One region of the Oceanobacillus sp. FSL W7-1304 genome, then DNA from elsewhere that is predicted to be linked to it. Evidence: riboswitches for the same ligand, from Rfam matches in the RefSeq annotation. Region 1 holds a riboswitch; the other holds the start of a gene.
What was found. A riboswitch is a leader RNA that binds a small molecule or an ion and turns the genes downstream of it on or off. The one in region 1 is predicted to bind S-adenosylmethionine.
Positions count from the first base shown of each region.

Region 2: linked by a shared signal. The riboswitch ahead of NYE61_RS03385 (carboxymuconolactone decarboxylase family protein) and the one ahead of NYE61_RS12520 (sodium:solute symporter family protein) in region 1 are both predicted to bind S-adenosylmethionine.

Region 1 covers NZ_CP150211.1:2,469,642-2,474,079, reverse strand. Annotated here, with positions in the region: gene NYE61_RS12530 (2-hydroxycarboxylate transporter family protein) at 1-165, opposite strand, end outside; gene NYE61_RS12525 (glutathione ABC transporter substrate-binding protein) at 618-2,180, shown strand; SAM riboswitch class I at 2,257-2,364, shown strand; gene NYE61_RS12520 (sodium:solute symporter family protein) at 2,479-4,104, shown strand.
Region 2 covers NZ_CP150211.1:640,013-644,450, forward strand. Annotated here, with positions in the region: gene NYE61_RS03375 (sodium:pantothenate symporter) at 1-64, opposite strand, end outside; gene NYE61_RS03380 (LLM class flavin-dependent oxidoreductase) at 169-1,536, opposite strand; gene NYE61_RS03385 (carboxymuconolactone decarboxylase family protein) at 1,605-2,270, opposite strand; SAM riboswitch class I at 2,391-2,497, opposite strand; gene sigK (RNA polymerase sporulation sigma factor SigK) at 2,993-3,697, shown strand; gene mtnN (5'-methylthioadenosine/S-adenosylhomocysteine nucleosidase) at 3,783-4,438, opposite strand, start outside.

The sequences.
Region 1 (4,438 bases):
CGTAATCATAAAACCAGTAATTAAACTAGAAGGAACGACATCAAGGTATAATCCTACTATTGCAGGTACTAATAGTAAAAGATATATTGGAAGTTTTATTCCGTAAATCTCTTGATTAAAAATATTATTCTTTCTTTTTGTATTCACAACATTTTCACTGCCCATTAATCCCACTCCTTTTTTAGATAAGTATTTCCCTAACAAACAAATTTTGATAGCGCTTTCTATTAATTGGAACGTATACTTGCTTTGATTTCTATTATCCATCATAAATATTAAGAATTATAATGTAAAACTAATATATTTGCTAATAAATATCAGAATATGTGATGTTATGATGTTTAGAATCTCATTGTAAGGAAAAAGAGCTATTCTCATAGTTAATTAGTTTGTAATTAAAAACATTGAATGCTATTATATATTCAATTCAAAGTAAATTCATCGGTATTATTGAATAATTGAATTGAGAGATAGACGTTGCTAGGAGGGGGATATAAACTGTTCTTAAAATAACTGAACAGATCATAATAGATACATAATTGATTGAGGATAATGGAGAGCAAACAATCATAGAAATTAAAAGTAGTAAAAATATCAACACGTGGAGTGTGGTTAAATTGAAAAAAGCATTATTATTAATTTTACTTATATCGGGTTTATTGGTTATTTCTGCATGTGCTGGTGACGGAGCAGATGAATCAGAGAATGCAGAGGAACAAAAGGATCTGACAGTTGGATTAGCTGCAGAGCCAGTATCGCTGGATCCGCACGCTGCAAATGATGGTAACTCCTTATATGTGATGAATGCCATCTATGATACGTTGGTTGAACAAAACACAGATTTGGAGATTCAACCAGCTTTAGCTGAGAGCCTTGAACAAATTGAAGATACTGTCTGGGAAGCAAAGCTTAGAGAAGATGTTACGTTCCATGATGACAGTGCATTTAACGCGGAAGTAGTAAAAGCGAACCTGGATCGCGTTCTTGATCCTGATATGGGCTCACCGCTAGCCTTTTTATTCGATATGATTGATTCCGTGGAAGTAGTAGACGAATATACGGTACAGATTCATACAAAATATCCTTTTTCAGCATTGCCATCTCATTTGGCACATCCGGGCGGGCATATGATCAGTCTTGAGGCGATTGAAAAGGATAATGAAGCAATAGCTAATGGTGGAGAACCGTTTGCAACAGTTAATGAGAACCCAATCGGTACAGGATATTTCAAATATGATGACCGAACAAGTGGAGAACAAATAAAAGTTGTAAAAAATGAAGACTATTGGGGAGATAAGGCCGGTGTAAATTCGGTAACCTTTAAATTTGTCCCAGAGGATTTAACACGAATTGCAGAGCTGCAAACAGGTGATTCGGATATCATTTATCCAGTAAATACAAGCAATATTGACGAAGTGGATACGAATGAAGGTACACACGTTAAACAATCGGATAGCGCAAGTATGTCTTATCTTGGCTTCAATGTAGCAAAAGAACCATTTACAGATCCTAGGGTAAGACAGGCGATTGCAAAAGCAATTAATAAAGAAGAAATTATCGAAGGGGTACTAAATGGTGTGGCTTTACCAGCAAAAGGACCGCTCGCGCCTACCGTGTTTGGGTATGATGAGGATGTAGAGCCTATCGATTATAACATTGAGGAAGCAAAGGAACTATTAAAGGAAGCGGGCTATGAGGATGGTTTCAATGCGACAATCATGGCCTACGATACAAATACATCGGATATCGCGCAGGTTATCCAAGCAGAACTAAAAGAAATTGGTATCACTATTGACATTGAGATGACCGAAGTAGGAACTTATTTAGAAGTGACTGGTAATGGCGGTGTTGATATGTTTATCGGAAGCTGGGGGACTGTAACATTGGATGCGGATTACGGACTGTACCCGATGTTTCATTCAGCAAATGCCGGAAATCCAGGAAACAGGTCTTTTTATGCGAATGATGAGGTAGATGAGTTGCTGGAGGAGGCAAGACAAGAGGGAGCGGAAGAAGAAAGACTGCAACTATATAGTGAAGCACAACAAATAATTGTAGATGAAGCTCCAATCGTTCCACTTTACCATTCTGTATTGCAAGCTGGTTTAAGGGATGAAGTGAGTGGATTTTATCAGTATCCAAGTAGTTTCCCATTTTTGCGTGATGTAACGATTGATTGACAGATAAATTGAATTTTAAAATAACATTGACTTTTTCATCGTGAAGGTGTAATTTTAATACAATTGAATATTGAACTTCTTATCTAGAGAGGTGGAGGGATATGGCCCTTTGATACCTCGGCAGCGGGCTCAATTTATTGAGTACTGTGCCAATTCCATCAGACACTGGTCTGGAAGATAAGAAGAGGTGCCCTGAATTTATCTACCCTCTTCTTATGGAAGGGGGTTTTTGCTTTGTCTTTGTAATTGAATATTCGTTTGGAATAAGGTGATGTAAATATTAAGGGAGTGACTAGTTGTGACAGAATATGGTGTATGGACAATTATACTGGCATTAGGATATACATTTGCGCTCATATCGGCAGGGCAAATTGCCAAAAGACGTGTGACAAAGAAAGATAGTTATTTTGTTGGAAACCGGAATTTCAATAAATGGATTGTTGCGTTTTGTATAACTGGATTATTCTCGGGATCCACATTTATCTCTATTTTGGAGTTATCTTATTTAACCGGTATCTCCGCAATCTGGTATGGGGTGGCGGAAATGGTTCAAATATTTATTATTGCTTTGTTGATTATCCGTTCTTTCCGGAAAAAGATGCTTGTAACGGTTTCTGGTTTGATAGGAGATACGTATGGTAGAACGGCAAAAGGCTTATCAGGAGCAATTACTGCATTTGCCTTTCCCATGTGGTCCGTTGCCACGGCAATCGCATTTGCTTCTGCATTTCATGTGTTTACAGGTATTTCATTGAGTTTATCCGTTGCGTTTACTGCTATTTTACTTTTTATCTATTTACAAGCTGGTGGCATGTGGTCCATTGCCTTTACACAAACGATGAATATGTTTGCATTCGGATTAATGATCGTAATTGGAGTTGTTGCCTTTTTCATCAATCCCGGAATATCAGGTTTAGCTGCATTGAACATGGAGCGTCCAGAAATGTTTAACTTTGGAAGTGTCGGACTGCAAGTAATTGTCGTCTGGTTTGGGACGTTCCTCGTTAACGTCATTCTGGCTCAGGCTGCTTTCCAAATGGCATTATCCTCCCGCTCGCCAGAAGAGGGTCAAAAAGGACTTGTCATGGCTGGATTCATGGCGATTCCATTCATAGTCGGTGGCGTTATCTTCGGAATATCAGCTGCCACTGTTGTGCCGAATGCATCCACTGGACTTATCGCGATTCCCCAGTACTTGATGGAAGTTTTGCCTGCCCCATTAGTAGGTTTATTTTTCCTTGGTGTATGGGGTTGTGCACTCGGATGGGGTGGACCTTGTCAGTTCTCAGGTGCCACAAGTCTCGGACGTGATGTGGGAAGTGCGATTAATCCAAATGCCACAGGGGACCAGCTTATTAAATATACGAAAATCTCGCTGCTGCTTTTAACCGGCCTGATGATTGCGTTTGGCTTATTGCGAACAGAGCAATCGGCATGGTGGAATGTATTTGCTTGGACGATACGAAATAGTGCCACGTTTGCACCGGTAGTAGCCGCATTATTCTGGCCGGTGGTAACGAAGCGAGCTGTAGTTGCTTCCTTGTTCACTGGATTTACTAGTGGACTGTTATGGTATTACCTGGGCGGGTGGCATCCACAGGAATTTTATCTAAACATACACCCGGTTTGGATTGGAAGCTCGGTTAATATCCTGACAATTACGTTGGTGACGCTGGCTAATAGAAGAACGAGTTTAAGATTGAGAAAAACAGATCGCTTTGGTTACTTGGGATTAATTGGAGGAGTAATTTTTACACTGGTTAATATTTTATACTTTGAACAGGCGTATAATAGTGGATTGTTTGGGTTGTTTATGTTTGTAGCTGTATTGAGTTACTTTATAGCAGCAATTCGGTTTGTGAGGTTAGATGAGCGGGGAGCGATAGTTGTAGAAGAACAGGAATACATTGCGTCCAACAGTTAAGAACATAACACCATTCAATTTCTAAATAGATAGAAAGTTTAACTCCCGGTTAATAGGGGTATAGATGATTTATCGCAATGAAAAGTAATGAGTAAAAGTGTTAATAGGGAATGGAGGTAGAATAAGTATGGATTTAATTATCACTGCTTTCGTTGCCTTGATTGGTGTCTTTGTATTAACCATTAGGGCGTTTACAGCGGTTTATAAAAATAGATTGAAGGATTCTAATTAGGAGAGAAATTTCTATTAAATAATGCATAAGGGCATCCTTCTTTAGGAGGAGGTCCTTTTTTGGGTGACCAAGTAGTACTGTGGTCTATTTATGACTAATCTA
Region 2 (4,438 bases), 1.8 Mb from region 1:
GAAAAAGCATAACCACAAGAAAGAGTGAAAAACCTATCCATGTATATAATGTGGTAGCTTGCATGCACTGACCCCTTTCTCTGAATTATCAGCTAATTAATCGTAGTAAAAACACTATGTGCTTGGTTTTTGAATGTAAGTATAAGAATTTAAAAATACCATCACACCTTATACATGTAATTTCAATTTTCTTGCCGGATGATTGTTGGGCAAATATGGACTTTTGGTTTCAAAAAGATTTTCTCTTAATGTATTACCTTCGTAATCTGTTCTATATATTCCTCGCCTTTGTAATTCAGGTACAACATGGTCAACAAATTCCCGAAAAGTTTCTAATGAATACGATTGTGCAATATTAAAACCATCTACGTTAGCCTCAACAGCCCATTTCTGTAATTTATTTGCTATTTGTTCTGGTGTGCCAATAAATTTTGCCGTGCCATTGCCTAGACCATGATTTTGAAGTGCCTCACGAAGTGTCCACCTTTTTTGGGGATCCTTTGTATACATGTCTAAATTCCCCTGTACTGCTTCTGTTTCCATATCATCTAAATACTGATCCGGATTATATTTAGATAGATCGATACCTGTATGCCCAGAAAGCAATGCAGCTGTCCCCTCATAACTAACAAGGCTTTTTAATTTCTCGTATTTAGCAAATGCTTCTTCCTCTGTAGAACCAATAATGGGAAGAACCATTGGAAAAATACGAATATCCGTTGCATTTCTTCCCTGCTCTACTGCACGTTTTCGAATATCTGCAGCGTAATTTTTCATTGCTTCCAGTGAATGTCCCTTTGTGAAAACTGCTTCAGCGTGTTTGGCTGCAAAATCTCTTCCTCTCGAAGAAGCACCAGCTTGAAAAAGTACTGGAGTCCGTTGTGGTGATGGCTCCGTCAAATGTGGACCAGGTACATGATAAAATTCACCTGTGTGATCGATCGTATGTACTTTTTTAGGATCTGCAAAGGTATCCGTCTCCTTGTCATAAACAACCGCTTCGTCTTCCCAGCTGTGTTCCCATAACTTGTAAACGACTTCAAGAAATTCATCAGCACGGTCATAGCGTAAATTTTTAGGCAATCTACCTGACAGGCCCAGATTAATTGCCTCACTCTCTAAATACGATGTGACTACATTCCAAGCAATTCTTCCTTCTGTCAAATGGTCCAGTGTTGAAAGCTGGCGTGCAAGTGCGTATGGCTGGGCATAGGTTGCTGAAATCGTTGGAGCGAATCCGATGTGCTTTGTGACCGCTGCCATAGCTGCAATTGGCATTAATGGATCATGTGCCGGCAATTGCACAGCATGCTTAATTGCAGCATCATGATTACTACCATAAACAGAATACGTGCCTAGCACATCGGCAATAAATACGGCATCAAATTTTCCTCGCTCTAACACTTGCGCTGTTTCTGTCCAATAATGAATTCGATTATGAAAAGCCCCCTTATCTTTTTCATGTTTCCATAACCCCATGGAATGAGGCGATGGTGAATTTTGTACAAAGCCGTTCAGATGAATTTGTTTTTCCAACTGGAACACTCCTCCTATAAATTTGCTTAGATATGGCTTTACTGCTCGCACGATTATCAGAAACAATACTACTCGTCAAAAGCGTTTAAGGCATTTACACTATGTGCGATTGCCGATCCAGCTTTCAGTGCTACAGCAACAAAAATTGCTTCAGAAATCTCTGCTAAGTTTGCTCCTGTATTTTTTGCATTTTTCGTATGCAAATTAATACAATACGCACAACCTGTTGTATGTGCACAAGCAACTGCAATTAACTCTTTTTCTTTTTCACTTAAGTTTTCTGCTTTTATGGAATGGTGATCAAAATTTAAAAATGCCTTAAAGGTTTCATCGTTCAACTTAGAAAATTCCTTTATTCGGTTGAAATACGATGCTTTATACAATTCCTCGTCACTATTTCCATCGTAAGCATTTAGTGCATTTACTCCATGTGCCGCAGCTGATCCCGCCTTTAATGCTGTTGCAACGAAAATCGCCTCTGCCACCTCTTCCTTACTTGCTTTCTGCTTTTTGACATTTTTCACATGTAAATCAATACAATACGGACATCCAGTAATGTGTGCCACAGCAACTGCAATTAATTCCTTTAACTTTACGGATAATTCCCCTTCAGCCAATGCTCGATTATTAAAAGCAAAAAATGACTCGAAGGCATCTGGTGCATATTTCTTTAGTTCCTGAAGCCTTCCAAAATAATCCTTTCTGTACAAGCTATCTGTTTTTGTTACACCCATTTTCTTCGCTCCCTTTTCAAATTTACCTATTCATCGCAATATAATCTTTCCCATGATATTACTTGGTTTTTAATCAAATGAAAAAACCTCTTCTGATGAGGAAGAGGTTCTAAATCACTCATCTCATCTTTCAAGCATTTGCTTGCTGGAATTAGCACCTTGTTACATCATTGTAACGGTTGCCGCAGGATCGTAGGACCAGTTCCTCCCCTGACTCTTGATAAGAAAAATCATATTCAATTAATAGGAATTGTTCACATCATACACCTGGTAACGAATCATGTCAACTCTGTTTTTTGAATTTAATACAAAAGTTAGATATTTAGTGCAAGATGACGTTCATTTGACCTATATGAAACTATTTATTGTAACGTGCTCATTCCAAAGTTATATCGTCAAAATCTATTGCTTTGCTAGCTCCTGTGCTACTCCAATAATCCAATCCTCTTGACCACCTACTGCACCCATTTATTGGATGCGATGAACGTTTTTTTAATCTTATCGCTAGTATGTAATATAGGTACGAGTTACAAACCAACCTTTATCTTTTCACAAAGTATTTGATGAATAAGTCCGTTATCAAATCAACTAAAACCTTAAAAAGCCTGTTTCCATAACAAATTTTCGTGGACAGACACGAATCCTCTCTTTAAGTCATAAAGATGTTATATAGGCAAAAGCCCAATCTTGAAGCAGACTGTTCACTTAGGAGGTGATTGCGTTTGTCCGGGATTTTATCTGTGCTTGCTCTTCTAATTAAGGAAGCCCTCTTTTTTGTTTCTTATGTAAAAAACCATGCATTCCCGCAACCATTACCCTCTGATGAAGAAGCGAAATACATCGAGGAAATGCAAAATGGAAGTGAAACAGCCAGAAACAAACTTATTGAACATAATTTAAGACTCGTTGCTCACATTGTAAAAAAGTTTGAGAATACTGGTGAGGATATGGAGGATTTAATTTCAATTGGAACCATTGGTCTTATAAAAGGGGTCGAAAGCTTCTCAACAGATAAGGGAACAAAATTGGCAACATATGCTGCTCGTTGTATAGAAAACGAAATATTGATGCACCTTCGCGCATTAAAAAAGGTGAAAAAAGACGTTTCCTTGCACGATCCAATTGGTCAAGACAAAGAAGGCAATGAAATCAGTCTAATTGATATTCTTGAGGCAGAGAATGATAATGTAATTGAATACATCCAATTGAATATGGAGATCGCCAAAATGCAAAAGTATTTTTCTGTTCTCGATAAACGAGAGCGAGAGGTAATTGTTTATCGCTATGGATTAAATGACTATAACGAAATGACACAGCGAGAAATCGCAAAAAAGCTAAACATATCACGAAGCTATGTCTCACGAATTGAAAAAAGAGCGCTCATGAAAGTGTTTCATGAGTACTATCGAAAAGAGCGCAATAATTAATTTGGAAGGCTTCCAAATTATAAAAAAGCCCAGAAACATGAATTTATCATTGTCTCTGGGCTTTTGCTTTTTATTTAATTCTCGTTTATAAACTCTTAACTACAGCGATAATGAGCTGGGCTGCATTTTTAGCCGCTGTTTCAAGAAATTGATCAAACGAGATGGACGATTTTTTTCCGGCAATATCAGATAATGCACGAATAATAACAAATGGCTTGTTATACTGATGGCAAACCTGTGCAACAGCTGCTGCTTCCATCTCTGAAGCAAGCATCGTCGGAAATTTTTCATGAACAAATGCAACACGCTCGGGATCTTCCATAAACGAATCACCAGTTGCAATAATTCCCTGTTCACAATTTATATCCATATTTTTTACTGCAGCTACTGCTTTTTCAACTAACGTTTTATCTGCCTCGTACATTGGAGGTAGTCCAGGCACCTGTCCATAGCTATAATTAAAGGAAGTTACATCAACATCATGATGTACAACCTCAGTAGAAATGACGATATCTCCCACTTCCAGATTGCTAGCAAAACCGCCAGCAGATCCTGTATTAATAACATGTGTTGGTGCAAAACGTTCATGCATGATGGTAGTAGCCATTGCCGCATTCACTTTCCCAATCCCTGACTTTAACAGAACTACAGATTTATCCTGTAATTTCCCTTGAACAAATAAGCAATTTGCTACTGTTTGTTCTTGTTTTTCTGTCATCTGGTCTAATAATAGTGCAACCT